Regions from separate parts of the Streptomyces sp. NBC_01077 genome, predicted to be linked through region 4. Evidence: riboswitches for the same ligand, from Rfam matches in the RefSeq annotation. Region 4 holds a riboswitch; each other region holds the start of a gene.
What was found. Region 4 has a riboswitch for cyclic di-AMP ahead of OG462_RS23545 (M23 family metallopeptidase). Riboswitches for the same ligand answer to the same signal wherever they lie in the genome.

Region 1 (3,424 bases), 1.9 Mb from region 4:
CAGCTCGCGCTGACGGCCGTCGACCGGGTCCTGGCGATCACCGCCGACGAGGTGCGGGAGGTCGCCGCGGCCACGCTGCGCCCCGACAACCGCGCGGTGCTGGTCTACGAGCCCCTGGCGACCGAACAGAGCGACAGCGACGACGAAGAGGGAGCGGACCAGTGACCGACGCTGCCGCGTCTTTGACGAGCATGGACTTCCACCCGCAGCCGACGCCCGGTGTCGCCAGGCCCTGGGCCTTCCCGGCTCCGGACCGAAGCATCCGGGACAACGGCCTGACGCTGCTGACCAGTCACCGCCCCGGCCAGCAGGTCGTGGCCGTGGAGATCTTCCTGCCGGCCCCGCTGGACGCCGAGCCCGCGGGTCTCGACGGTGTCGCCACCATCATGGCCCGCGCGCTCTCCGAGGGCACGGACCAGCACACCGCCGAGGAGTTCGCGGCCGAGCTGGAGCGCTGCGGCGCCACGCTCGACGCGCACGCCGACCACCCGGGCGTACGGGTCTCCCTGGAGGTTCCCGTCTCCCGGCTGCCCAAGGCGCTCGGTCTCGTCTCCGAGGCCCTGATCGCCCCGGCGTTCCTCGAGACCGAGGTCGAGCGGCTGGTGCGCAACCGTCTCGACGAGATCCCGCACGAGACGGCCAACCCGGCCCGCCGCGCCGCCAAGCAGCTCTCCAAGGAGCTCTTCCCGGCCGAGGCCCGGATGTCCCGGCCGCGCCAGGGCACCGAGGAGACCGTCGGGGCGATCGACGCCGCCGCGGTCCGCGCCTTCTACGAGGCGTACGTCCGGCCCGCCACGGCCACCGCCGTGGTCGTCGGAGACCTCACCGGCGTCGACCTGGACAAGGTCCTCGCCGAGACCCTGGGCGCCTGGACCGGCGAGCCGGCCGAGCCGCTCCCGATGCCGCCGATCACCGCCGACGACACCGGACGGGTCGTCATCGTGGACCGTCCCGGCGCCGTCCAGACCCAGTTGCTGATCGGCCGGGTCGGCTCCGACCGGCACGACAGCGTCTGGCCGGCCCAGGTCCTGGGCACGTACTGCCTCGGTGGCACCCTCACCTCGCGGCTCGACCGGGTCCTGCGCGAGGAGAAGGGCTACACGTACGGCGTGCGGGCCTTCGGGCAGGTGCTCCGCTCGGACGGCCGGGGGAACGGCGCCTCGATGCTCGCCATCAGCGGTTCCATCGACACGCCCAACACCGGCCCGGCTCTTGACGACCTGTGGAAGGTGCTGCGGACGCTGGCCGCGGAGGGCCTCACGGACGCCGAGCGCGAGACGGCCGTGCAGAACCTGGTGGGGGTCGCGCCGCTCAAGTACGAGACGGCGGCCTCCGTCGCCGGGACGCTCGCCGACCAGGTCGAGCAGCACCTCCCGGACGACTACCAGGCCCAGTTGTACGCGCGGCTGGCCGACACCGGCACGGTCGAGGCGACCGCGGCCGTGGTCAGCGCCTTCCCGGTGGACCGGCTCGTCACCGTGCTCGTGGGCGACGCGGCGCAGATCGCGGAGCCGGTGCGCGCGCTCGGCATCGGTGAAGTGACCGTCGTGACCGGCTGATTCAGGCCGCCGGCACGGCAGAAGAGGGCCCCGACGGCATCGTTCGTCGGGGTCCTCCCCTTTGTCCGTATTGAGGTCAAGGGTGGTCGTATGCCCTGTGGCATGTCTTACAAAAGGCGTGTCCGGTTGGTGATTGAAAGACGATCCGCATAGCGTCGGTGCGGCTGTTCGTCAGTTGCACGTGCCGCAGCCGCGGCATCGGACAGTCATCGCCGAGTCCCCGTCAGGCGCGAGCCTGGGGAGCCGGGGACCCACACGTAGTCCCTGGGGTGAATCGGGCGCCTTCGTCTCGTACGGAGGGGCTCGTAGGAGACCTTCCTGCTCCGAACCCGTCAGCTAACCCGGTAGGCGAGAAGGAAGGAAAGGATCAGCCCCTACATGGCGTTCACCCGTGCCACCGGGAAGCATCGTGGTCCGAGCCGGATGGCGCGCCGCAGCGTGGGCATCGCCGGCGTAGCGACGCTCGCCACCACCGGCGTCATCGGAACCCTCGCCTCCCCGGCGCTCGCCGCCGACGCGGAGCCCCGCTCCGTCGAGGACACCGGCCTCACCCAGGTGATCACCGAGGACTCCCTCGCCGACCGGATCGACGCCCAGGCCGCCGCCCAGGAGCAGGAGGCCTTCGAGGTCGCCGCCAAGGCGAAGGCCAAGGCCGAGGCGAAGCGCAAGGCCGAGGCCCGCGCCAAGGAGATCCGCGAGGCCGAGCAGCGCGCCGCCCGTGAGGCCGAGCGCCGCCGCCTGAACTCCTTCCAGCTGCCCGTCGAGGGCACGTACGTGTCCACCGGCTACAAGACCGGCGGCTCGCTCTGGTCCTCCGGCAGCCACTCCGGCATCGACTTCCACGCCGCCTACGGCAGCAGCGTCGTCTCCGTCGGCTCCGGCACCGTCGTCGAGGCCGGCTGGGGCGGCGCGTACGGCAACAACATCGTCATCCGGATGAACGACGGCACGTACACCCAGTACGGTCACCTCTCCTCCATCGGCGTCTACGTCGGCCAGGGCGTCGAGCCGGGCGAGCGGATAGGCATCTCGGGCTCGACCGGCAACTCGACCGGCCCGCACCTCCACTTCGAGGCGCGTACGACCTCCGAGTACGGCTCCGACATCAACCCGGTCTCGTACCTGCGCGCCCGCGGCGTCAACGTCTGACCCGGAACGCACTCGCGCACCGTCGGCGATCCCGCCGCACCCGCATCGCAAAAGCCCCGGCTCGTACTGAGCCGGGGCTTTTCGTCGGCCGCAGGACATTCACATTCCGCTGGGGCATCGGAAATTCCGGCGCGCTGCAATAGAGTCGCAGATCGGGCGCAGAACAGGCGCCGCTCGAATTGACTCGCGCAGACCAAGGCGGAGGTCGGACATGCGCATTCCCGCGCACTCGGTATGCACGGCGATCCGGGACGACATCGTCTCCGGCGTCTTCGAGCGGGGCAGCCGGCTGACGGAGGAACAGCTCGCCCGGCGGTACGGGGTCTCCCGCGTCCCGGTCCGCGAGGCCCTGCGCACCCTGGAGTCCGAGGGCTTCGTCGTCACCCGCCGCCACGCCGGCGCGCATGTCGCCGAGCCCACCGAGCAGGAGGCGGCGGATCTGCTCGACATGCGGGCGCTGCTCGAACCGCTGGGGGCCGCCCGCGCGGCCCAGCGGCGCACGGAGGCCCATCTCAAGGTGCTGCGCGGCCTCGTCAGGCTGGGCCAGGAGCGGGCCAGGCGTGGCCAGGGCGAGGATCTGCGCTCACTCGGCGGCTGGTTCCACGAGACGCTCGCACAGGCCTCCGGCAGCCCGGCCCTGACGGCGCTCCTGACCCAGCTGCGGCACAAGATCGCCTGGATGTACGCGGTCGATCAGCCCGAACGGCCGGCGGAGG
Region 2 (3,424 bases), 1.0 Mb from region 4:
CCCGGCGTGCCGGAGGACGGCGCGTCGCCGACCACTCCCGGAAGCGGGAAGCACCGGGGCGACGCCGCCCCGGAGGAAAGCGGCAACTCGGACAGTTCGGCAGAATCAGGTCGACACGCCTCATCTGATAGCAAGGTGACCGGAAAGCCCCTGGAGAAGCCGTCGACTGACGCTTCGAAGGAATCGGACGCAACGGACAGTCAGGGCAACTCGGGCGCGTATCTCGTGCAGCCCGGCGACAGCCTGTCCGACATTGCACAGGAGAACGAACTCCCCGGAGGCTGGACCGCCCTCTACGATGCCAACCGGCAGACCGTGGGCATCGATCCGGACCTCATCCTTCCTGGTCAGAGCCTCGACCTGACGAACGGTTCGCCCATCGCGGCCGAGTGATTCAGGGGCGTATGTCCGGTTATAGGCAAGTGAGACATGGGTCTCTTCGCCCCAACTGGCGTGTCACGCCCGCAAACTTTGCTCCCGTCACCTCTCACCTGCACAAACACCCCCCACCGGAAGGCAAGTAGGGGCGAAATTTCCGCAATATGCCTCTTTGAACTTCCGGTGGGTCTGTGTCTACGGTCGTCACCGCTCGCCACCGCGGGCCCCGTCGACCGAAACGCCGAATCCTGCCGTCGGCCGATGGGAATTGTCGTCGCGTAAGCGCCGAAGGCAGGAGCGGGGGACCCAAGGTAAGTGCCGGCCCCGGCCGTTGAGACAGACGGCCGACGATCGGCTTGGGGTGAAGCCGCGTGCTAGGACACGCGGCCGGGCAACTCATTGGCCCGAACCCGACAGCTCACCTCGTAGGCGTCGGTGAGGAGAATCTCCATGCTGTTTTCCGGCAAGGGCAAACACCGTCGTCCCTCCAAGGCCACCCAGGTCGTCACGCTCGTCGGCGTCACCGGTGTCGCCGTCGCCGCCCCGCTGATGACCGCGGGCACCGCCTCGGCCGCCACGGTCTCCGAGTGGGACCGCGTCGCCCAGTGCGAGTCCGGCGGCGACTGGTCCATCAACACGGGCAACGGCTTCTACGGCGGCCTGCAGTTCACGCCGTCCACGTGGGCCGCCTTCGGTGGCACCGCGTACGCCCCGAACGCCCACCAGGCCACGAAGGCCCAGCAGATCGCCATCGGCGAGAAGGTCCTCGCGGGCCAGGGCAAGGGCGCCTGGCCGTCCTGTGGTGTGGGCCTCTCCAGCGCCTCGCCCGAGAGTGCCGCCGAGAGCGCGCCGCAGCAGAGCGCCCCGCAGCCGGAGCGGAAGGCCGAGCAGCCGACCACCCGCAGCGAGCAGCGCCAGGCCCCGAAGCAGACCACGCAGCAGGCCGCGCCCAAGGCCGCCGCGAAGAAGACCGTCACCACCCCGACCGGCAAGAAGGTCAAGAAGGGTGACGGCGAGTACAAGGTCAAGGCCGGCGACACCCTCAGCAAGATCGCTCAGGCGCACGGCGTCAAGGGCGGCTGGGCCAAGCTCTTCGAGCTGAACAAGGACGTCGTCGAGAACGCCGACCTCATCTACCCGGGCCAGCAGCTTCACCTGAAGTGAGCCCGGCGGCCCGCGTGAGTCCGGCGGCTCACGCGGCCCCTCCGACCCTCCCGCGGTGACCACCCCGGACCGGCGCGCCCATCCCCCGTGCGCACCGGTCCGGGGTTCCCCCGTTTCGAGCCCCACGCGTGGGCACCGACCGATGGACCTCGTGGTTACCGCCCGGTAGATACGGGGTCCTTCGTCCCGAGATGCATGCCCTTGGGTCCTTTTTCGTCCCAGCGGGCGGGCGCCAGGCCGACCGGAGCCCCTGAGCCGGTTAGGCTCTTGTCGCAAGGCCGAGCGACCCTGCACCGACCTTGCGTCACATCCAGCGTCACATCCCAAAAAGGAGATGCTCGTGCCGTCCATCGACGTCGTCGTAGCCCGGGAAATCCTGGACTCCCGAGGCAACCCCACGGTCGAGGTCGAGGTCGGCCTCGACGACGGCAGCACCGGTCGTGCTGCTGTTCCGTCCGGCGCCTCCACCGGTGCGTTCGAGGCCATCGAGCTTCGCGACGGTGACCCGAACCGCTACCTGGGCAAGGGTGTCGAGAAGGCCGTCCTCGCCGTCATCGAGCAGATCGGCCCGGAGCTCGTCGGCTACGACGCCACCGAGCAGCGCCTGATCGACCAGGCCATGTTCGACCTGGACGCCACGGAGAACAAGGGCTCGCTCGGCGCCAACGCCATCCTCGGCGTCTCCCTCGCCGTCGCGCACGCCGCGTCCGAGGCCTCGGACCTCCCGCTCTTCCGCTACCTCGGCGGCCCGAACGCGCACCTGCTGCCCGTTCCGATGATGAACATCCTCAACGGTGGGTCGCACGCCGACTCCAACGTGGACATCCAGGAGTTCATGATCGCCCCGATCGGCGCGGAGTCCTTCTCCGAGGCCCTCCGCTGGGGTGCCGAGATCTACCACACGCTCAAGGGCGTGCTGAAGCGCAAGGGCCTCTCCACCGGCCTCGGCGACGAGGGCGGCTTCGCCCCGAACCTCGAGTCGAACCGCGCGGCCCTCGACCTCATCATCGAGGCCATCAAGGAGGCCGGCTACACCCCGGGCTCCGACGTCGCGCTCGCGCTCGACGTCGCCGCGTCCGAGTTCTACAAGGACGGCAAGTACGAGTTCGAGGGCAAGTCCCGCTCGGCCGCCGAGATGACCGAGTACTACGAGGAGCTCGTCTCCGCGTACCCGATGGTCTCCATCGAGGACCCGCTGTACGAGGACGACTGGGCCGGCTGGAAGGTCCTCACCGACAAGCTGGGCGCCAAGGTCCAGATCGTCGGCGACGACCTCTTCGTCACCAACCCGGAGCGCCTGGCCCGTGGCATCGAGGAGGGCACCGCGAACGCCCTCCTGGTCAAGGTCAACCAGATCGGCTCGCTGACCGAGACCCTCGACGCCGTCGAGCTCGCCCAGCGCAGCGGCTTCAAGTGCATGATGTCCCACCGCTCCGGCGAGACCGAGGACGTCACCATCGCCGACCTCGCGGTCGCGGTGAACTGCGGCCAGATCAAGACCGGCGCCCCGGCCCGCTCGGACCGCGTCGCCAAGTACAACCAGCTGCTGCGCATCGAGGAGATCCTCGACGACGCCGCGGTCTACGCCGGCCGCAGCGCCTTCCCGCGCTTCAAGGGCTGATCTTCAAGGGCTGAGCCTCACCGCAGGGCAGCTTCCGTACGTCCCCGTACTCGGTCCCGTACCGTGTGCGGGGACGTCCGCGTGAACAGGGGAGGCGACACGACATGGCCGCGAAGGACCGGGACCGGTTCTCCACCGCGACCCGGATCAGGCTGCTCGGCGAGCAGACCGCCGCCCGTGTCTACCGCTCCCAGACCCGCCGCCAGGCCCGCCGCTCCCGGCTCACCGGCCGCGCGGCCTTCCTCGCCCTGGTCGTCTGCT
Region 3 (3,424 bases), 3.7 Mb from region 4:
CGACACGGCCGCCTGGCAGTACACGGTCGACGCGGGCGGCACGGCCACCGACTACTTCAACATCGGCCTGGGGTCGGGGTCCGGCAAGTACGACATCTCGATGATGGGCCCCAACCGCTTCCTGCGCCGGTTCATCGGGGACGCCGCCAAGGCCGGCAAGGCCATCGAGGTGACGTCCCGGTTCGCGACGGAGGCGGGGACGGGCCGGACGGCCCTGTGGTTCAAGCTGAGCAACACCTCGGCCGGACCGGTGACCTTCACGATCCGCTCGAACGCCTACCGCACGGACGGCCCCTGGACCTACACGGTCCCGGCCGGCTCCACGCGTGAGGACTTCTTCAACGCGGTCGCCTACAACAACGGCTGGTACGACTTCACGATCCTCGCCGACATCGACGGCACCTGGTCGCGCCGGTACACCGGGCACATCGAGAACGGGGCGCCGAGCATCACCGGATGATCCCCGCACCCGGGTCAGTCCGTGAACGGTCCGCGTGCGGCACCTCGGAGCGGTGTCGGCGGTCGTCAGTGGCCGGCGTGCGCCGCACGCCGGCTCGTCGCGTCGAGGAGGGCCACCGCGTCGGCGGCCGTACGGCCCGGGGCCCGGTTCCACGGCCCGATCAGCTCGCCCCACCCCCGTGACCGGAGCTCGGTCATGATCCAGGCGGCCGCCTCGTTCATGGTCGTCGCGCTGCCGTAGCCGAGCCGGTGGGCGGCGAGAAGCGCACCGCAGACGCACCGGGCCCCGCGCGCGTCGCGCAGCTTGTACGGGGCGTTCTGCCAGCCCCACTCCGTCAGGACGAGGCGCGCGTAGCCGAGGTGGACCGAGGGGCGCAGCTCAGGCCGGCCGATGCGACGCCAGGCGTGCAGCCGGTCGGGCAGGACGGCTCCGATCCGGCCGGGAAACCGGCGCTCGGCGGGAAGGGGCGGCGGCAGCGCGTCGAGCGCATCGGCGACGAGCCGGTCCACCGGAACGGTGAGCAGGTCACGCCAGCCCTCCGTACCCGGATCCGTGTCGTCGGGCACGGTAGGGGCGGTCCAGTCCGTGACGATGCGCTGCCAGGTGGCGCTCTCGTAGAGGGCGGCGGCCTCGCGGTCGAGGGCATCGGGGTTGAGCAGGGAGGCGGAAGGCGGCATCCGGGCGGCTCCTCGGTCGGGGTCACTCCATCTTTCATGACGAATGTCGGCTTTGCGACTTTTGCCCTTGAGTGCCCACCCCACCGATGGGGCTTTCTTCGCTACTCCCCCATTAACAGAATTACAGTGCATATTCGGACATTGAACACCTGGTGATGCGACTCACTTCCCCGGAGACACCCCGGTGATCGAAGTCCGCGCATGCCGTGCCGGACAAGGAAGTTCGACGGGTCCGCCGTACGGTCGATCTTGAATTCCATGAATTCTGTGATCCATTTACCGGGTCCGCGACTCCGGTCCTCTTGTTCTCCGTCGCATTACTGGCCTACGGTCGCCTCCATTCGAGCGGATCGCCGAATCCTGCCACCGCTCGAAATACCTCCCTTTCACCCGACGGCAGGAGCGGGGGACCCACGAATACGCCGGCCCGGAATCCGGAACGGCTCGGGGTGAAGCCGCGTGCGCGCGGCCGGACATCTCCAGTCCGAACCCGACAGCTCACCCCGAAGGCGCCGGAGAGGAATCCGTCATGCCTGCTCACGGTAAGCACCGCCGCCCCCGCCGCCGCCCCGTCTCCCGTGGACTCGCGCTGGTCGGCACGGGCGGAGCCGCTCTTGCCCTCCCGCTGATCGCCCCGGCCGTGGCCGGCGCCGCACCCGTTTCCGGAGCCCCGGAAATCGCCGCCAAGGCCGTCACCGCGCCCGCCGCTCCGGTCGCCGCGAAGGCCCTCGCCAAGGCTCCCGCAGCCCCGGCCGCCGCGCGCACCTACACGGTCGTCAGTGGTGACTCGCTTTCCCTCATCGCCCAGAAGAAGGGAATTCAGGGCGGCTGGAAGGGTCTTTACCGGGCCAACAAGAGCACCGTGGGTGACAATCCGTCACTTATTCATCCAGGTCTTGAACTGACGCTTCGTCGGGATTCCGTGAAGGCCGCCCCCGCGCAGGCGAAGAAGGCCGCCACGACCGAACGGGCGAACCGCTCCGAGCGCCGGACCGCCACCCCGGCCGTCGCCACCAACACCGGTGCCTCGGCCGCCGCTCCCGCCGCCGCCGCTCCGGTCCAGGCCGCTCCCGTCGCCGCCACCCAGTACGCGAACAACCTCGACGGCTGGATCCGGCAGTCGCTGGACATCATGGCCCTGCGCGGCATCCCCGGTTCGTACGAGGGGATCCACCGCAACGTCATGCGTGAGTCCTCCGGCAACCCCCAGGCCATCAACCTCTGGGACTCCAACGCCGTGGCCGGCACCCCGTCGAAGGGCCTGCTCCAGGTCATCGAGCCGACCTTCCTCGCCTATCACGTGCCCGGCACGTCGATGGACCTGTTCGACCCGGTCGCCAACATCACCGCCGCCTGCAACTACGCGGCCGACCGCTACGGCTCCATCGACAACGTCAACGGGGCCTACTGACCCGGAAGTGCCCGGTGAACCAGGAGGTGGCGAGTTCCGCCACCTCCTCCAGGGCACCCGGCTCCTCGAAGAGGTGCGTGGCGCCCTCCACGACGTCCAGCCGGCTCTCGCAGCGCAGAAGCGACTCGGCCCGCCGGTTGAGGTCCAGGACCAGCGCGTCCGCGCCTCCGACCACGAGGAGCGTCGGCGCCTCGACCCTGGCCAGGTGGTCGGCCGCGAGGTCCGGTCGACCACCGCGTGAGACGACGGCGGCCACGGACGACTCCGGTTCGCCCGCCGCCCACAGCGCGGCGGCCGCTCCCGTACTGGCGCCGAAGTAGCCGAGCGGGAGGCCGTCGCTCTCGGGCTGCTCGGCGAGCCACTCCGTGGCGCGGGCAAGCCTGCCGGCCAGCAGCGGTGTGTCGAAGACATGCGCCCGGTCGACCGCCTCGACCTCGGTGAGCAGGTCGAACAGCAGCGTTCCGAGTCCCGCCCGATTCATTGCCGTCGCGACCGCCCGGTTCCGGGGGCTGTGCCGGCTGCTGCCGCTGCCGTGGGCGAACAGGACGATGCCGATGGCGCCCTCGGGCACCGCGAGCCGCCCGGCAAGGGTGACCCCGGCGGCGACGGGGATCCGTACGTCCGCGTCCTGGACGACCGGGCCGTGCGCGGCACGGTTCCGGTCCAGGCAGGCGAGGACCTCCTCGTCCGCGGTCTGAGCGAAGTCCCGGTAGAACTGTCCGATCGCGTAGAACAGCTCAGGCTCGTGCACGCTCACCGTCTCGTCGGCCTCGCCGCCGAGACGGGCCGTCCATCCCCGTGGCGCCACCGGCACCGCGAGCACGATCCGCGCGGCGCCCCTGGCCCGTACCACCCGGCAGGCCGCCAGAGCCGTGG
Region 4 (3,424 bases):
GACCGTGTCGAGCGCGGAGAGCACGGCCCGGCCCCGCTCGGTTTCCAGGTGCCCGCCGGCTCCGGCCGCGCGGGCGCTGTCCACGGTGGTGCCCGGGCGGTACTTGCCGGTGAGGAAGCCGGAGGCGAGGCCGTAGTACGGGACGGCGGAGAGCCCGGCCCGCTCGACGGTCTCCAGGAGCGGGCCCTCGTAGGTGTCGCGGGAGACCAGGTTGTAGTGCGGCTGGAGGGCCACGTAACGGGCGAGGCCCTCGGTCTCGGCGAAGTCGAGGGAGGCGCGCAGCCGCTCCGGGGAGATGTTGGAGGCGGCGACGGCCCGCACCGTGCCGTCCTTCACGAGCTGGTCGAGGGCGGTGACGATCTCCTCGACGGGGACCGACTCGTCGTCGAAGTGCGTGTAGTAGAGGTCGATGTAGTCGGTGCCGAGGCGGCGCAGCGACTCTTCCGCGGCCGCCTTGATGGTGGTGGCGGACAGCCCCTTGAAGTGGGGGTGGGCGCCGACCTTGGTGGCGACGACGACATCAGAGCGGTTGCCGCGAGAGGCGAGCCAGCGGCCGATGACGGTCTCGGACTCGCCGCCCTCGTTGCCCTCGGCCCAGGCGGAGTAGACGTCGGCGGAGTCGACGAAGTTGCCGCCGGCGGCGGTGTAGGCGTCGAGGACGGCGAAGGACTGGGCCTCATCGGCGGTCCAGCCGAAGACGTTGCCGCCCAGGGCGAGCGGGAAGACGTGCAGATCGGAGGAGCCCAGCGGGCGGAGGGAGGTCATGATCGACACAACCCTCCGGGCCGCCTGGCCTATTCCGTACCGCGTGACGGGCGTGCCCGGTGTGACGGGCACCCGGGCGTTGCAGGCGTGCCCGGCGAGACAGGCACCCCGGCGTTGCAGGCGTTCCCGGTGTGACGGGCGTGCCCGGTGTTACAGGCTCAGGCCCTTGGAGCGGAGCCACTCCGCCGGGTCGAGGCCGGAGCCGCCGGGCGTGTGCACCTCCATGTGGAGGTGGGCACCGGTGACGTTGCCGGTGGCGCCGACGCGGCCGATCGTCTCGCCGGTGCCCACGGTCTGGCCCGCGGCGACCGTCATGGACGACATGTGGGCGTACCAGACCTCGGTGCCGTCCTCCAGCTCCAGGACGACCCGGTAGCCGTACGAGCCGGACCAGCCCGCCGACTTGACGGTGCCGCCGTGGACCGCCTTGAGCGGGGTGCCGGTGGGAGCGGCGAAGTCGAGGCCGGTGTGGTAGCCGGAGGACCACATCGAGCCGGACTGCATGTAGGTGGCGCTGAGGCTGTACGAGGAGAGCGGCAGCGAGTAGCTCGCGGCGAGCTTGGCGAGGCGCTCGGCCTCTGCCGCCGCCTCGGCCTTCGCCTTGGCCTCGGCCTCCGCCTTCGCCTTGGCTTCCGCCTCGGCCTTGGCCTTCGCCTCGGCGGCCGCCTTCTCCGCCGCGTCGGCCTTGGCCGCGGCCTCCGCGGCCGCCTTCTCGGCGGCCGCCTTCTCCGCCGCGGCCTTGTCGGCGGCGTCGGCGGAGGCCTGCTGCTGCTCGGCCTGCTGGAGGATGCGGGCGCGCAGCGCCTCGCCCGCGTCGCCGGCGCCGGTCGCGACCATGGTGGCCCGGCCGTCCTGGCCGTTCAGGACCGCCTGCTCGACCTGGGTGTTCGTGCCCTGCTCGTCGTCGAGCACGGCGTACGTCTCGACGGTGAGCGGGTTCGGGTTGGCGCGGGCCGCGCTGACCGTCTCCTGGTGCTCCTCGGGGAGGAGGTCGCCGACGCCGGGGAGGTCGTGGGCGTCCGGCAGGTTGAGGTCCGGGAGGTCGGGGAGCGATATCGCGACCGGGGGCCTCTCCTGCGCGGTGGCGAGGCCGCCCGCGCCGACGGCGGCGATCACACCGACGCCGAGGACGGTGGAGGAACGGGCGAAGTTGGAGCGCTGCTTGACGACACGGTGCCGGCCGCCGGAGCGGCTCTCGGCGCGGAGGGAGCCCTCGGTGGGGTTCCACTCGGTGTCCGGGGCGGCGGGACCCGCACCACCACCGAAGGCATCGAAGGGGGCTTCGGGTGCGGGAGTGTTGGACGCCACGAAGGCGCGCTCCTTTCCTTCCTTCTCGCCTACCGGGTTAGCTGACGGGTTCGGAGCAGGAAGGTCTCCTACGGGCTCGTCGCACAGGTGCGAAGGGCCCGATTCACCCCAAGTAGTGGTTCCCCGGTTCCTTTTCAGGATTCGGCGCGTGCGCACGGTGCCGCCTCTTGCGACGGCTGGGACGACCGCGCTGCGTTATCGAACGTTAATAGACAGGGGGTCCCGATTCCAAGCTGTTCCTCTTGATCATTCATTGAATTGATAGGGAATGGTCCGAGTTGACCCCCCTTCAACAAGGGGCGGCGAAACCCCGGCGATCTGACGTTATGTCAATTGTTATCGCAGTGACACCTCGCGACTACGGCCGGTGACCGGGCTCCGGCGGCACCACCGGCATCGTCCGGCGCCGCTCCGGCTGCCCCGTCGCGGGACGGCTCAGTGCGAGCAGTGCCATGTCGTCCGTCGACCCGCCCCCCGTGTGCAGCCGTACGTCGTCCACGAGCGCGTCGAGGAGTTCCTCGGGGCCCGGGAAGATCCGCCCCGCGAGCCGCTCCCCCGGGTCGTAGAAGACGCCCTCCGCGTTCCGCGCCTCCGAGAGGCCGTCGGTGTAGAACAGCAGCGTCGCGCCCGGCGGGTACGGCCGCGCCTCGGCCCGGTCCGGCCACGCCGCCAGATCGCCCATGCCGAGCGGCAGCGCCGGCTCGCCCGGCTCCAGCATGTCCAGGCGCCCGTCCCCGAACAGCATCAGCGGGGGCGGGTGCCCGCGGTTGACGACCCGTACGAAACCGTCGAAGGTGCCGCCGCCGTCACCGCGCGGGATCTCGGCGAGGACGGCCGTGGTGAACCCCTCGAAGGCGTCGAGCCCGGTCCGGCGGGTGCCCTCCCGGGCGAGGGCCCGTTCGAGGCGCTGCGCCACGCCCTCCAGACTCCGCTCCTGCTCGGCCGCCTCCCGGAACGCCCCGATGACGACGGCCACGGCCTCGACCGCGTCCATCCCCTTGCCCCGGACGTCGCCGACCACGAGGCGCACCCCGTAGGGGGTGTCCTGGACGGCGAACAGGTCGCCGCCGATGAACGCGTCCGCCTGCGCCGCCTCGTACCGTGCCGCGCACTGCAGCCCGCCGATCCGCTCGGCGGGCGTCGGCAGCACCGCCTTCTGCGCGGTCTCCGCGATGACCCGCGCGGAGGCGAGCCGCTCGCCGCTGCGGAGGACGACCCGGTTGATGAGCACGGCGAGCACGGCGACCGTGAGCACGGTCAGGAACTCGGTGAGCGACGGGATCTCGGTCGCAGTGCCGTTGTAGATGTGCAGCCCGACGGAGGCGAGGACGGCCGCGATCCCGGTGAGCAG

Region 1: linked by a shared signal. The riboswitch ahead of OG462_RS32110 (M23 family metallopeptidase) and the one ahead of OG462_RS23545 (M23 family metallopeptidase) in region 4 are both predicted to bind cyclic di-AMP.
Region 2: linked by a shared signal. The riboswitch ahead of OG462_RS18575 (transglycosylase family protein) and the one ahead of OG462_RS23545 (M23 family metallopeptidase) in region 4 are both predicted to bind cyclic di-AMP.
Region 3: linked by a shared signal. The riboswitch ahead of OG462_RS39755 (transglycosylase SLT domain-containing protein) and the one ahead of OG462_RS23545 (M23 family metallopeptidase) in region 4 are both predicted to bind cyclic di-AMP.

The regions. Positions count from the first base shown of each region.
Region 1 covers NZ_CP108669.1:7,080,260-7,083,683, forward strand. Annotated here, with positions in the region: gene OG462_RS32100 (M16 family metallopeptidase) at 1-165, shown strand, start outside; gene OG462_RS32105 (M16 family metallopeptidase) at 192-1,559, shown strand; cyclic di-AMP (ydaO/yuaA leader) riboswitch at 1,760-1,925, shown strand; gene OG462_RS32110 (M23 family metallopeptidase) at 1,938-2,708, shown strand; gene OG462_RS32115 (GntR family transcriptional regulator) at 2,920-3,424, shown strand, end outside.
Region 2 covers NZ_CP108669.1:4,175,111-4,178,534, reverse strand. Annotated here, with positions in the region: gene OG462_RS18580 (transglycosylase family protein) at 1-393, shown strand, start outside; cyclic di-AMP (ydaO/yuaA leader) riboswitch at 652-825, shown strand; gene OG462_RS18575 (transglycosylase family protein) at 829-1,542, shown strand; gene eno (phosphopyruvate hydratase) at 1,877-3,163, shown strand; gene OG462_RS18565 (septum formation initiator family protein) at 3,268-3,424, shown strand, end outside.
Region 3 covers NZ_CP108669.1:8,873,349-8,876,772, reverse strand. Annotated here, with positions in the region: gene OG462_RS39765 (phosphocholine-specific phospholipase C) at 1-460, shown strand, start outside; gene OG462_RS39760 (hypothetical protein) at 526-1,137, opposite strand; cyclic di-AMP (ydaO/yuaA leader) riboswitch at 1,479-1,662, shown strand; gene OG462_RS39755 (transglycosylase SLT domain-containing protein) at 1,667-2,548, shown strand; gene OG462_RS39750 (phosphoribosyltransferase family protein) at 2,532-3,424, opposite strand, start outside.
Region 4 covers NZ_CP108669.1:5,216,421-5,219,844, reverse strand. Annotated here, with positions in the region: gene OG462_RS23550 (aldo/keto reductase) at 1-765, opposite strand, end outside; gene OG462_RS23545 (M23 family metallopeptidase) at 916-2,073, opposite strand; cyclic di-AMP (ydaO/yuaA leader) riboswitch at 2,085-2,230, opposite strand; gene OG462_RS23540 (PP2C family protein-serine/threonine phosphatase) at 2,432-3,424, opposite strand, start outside.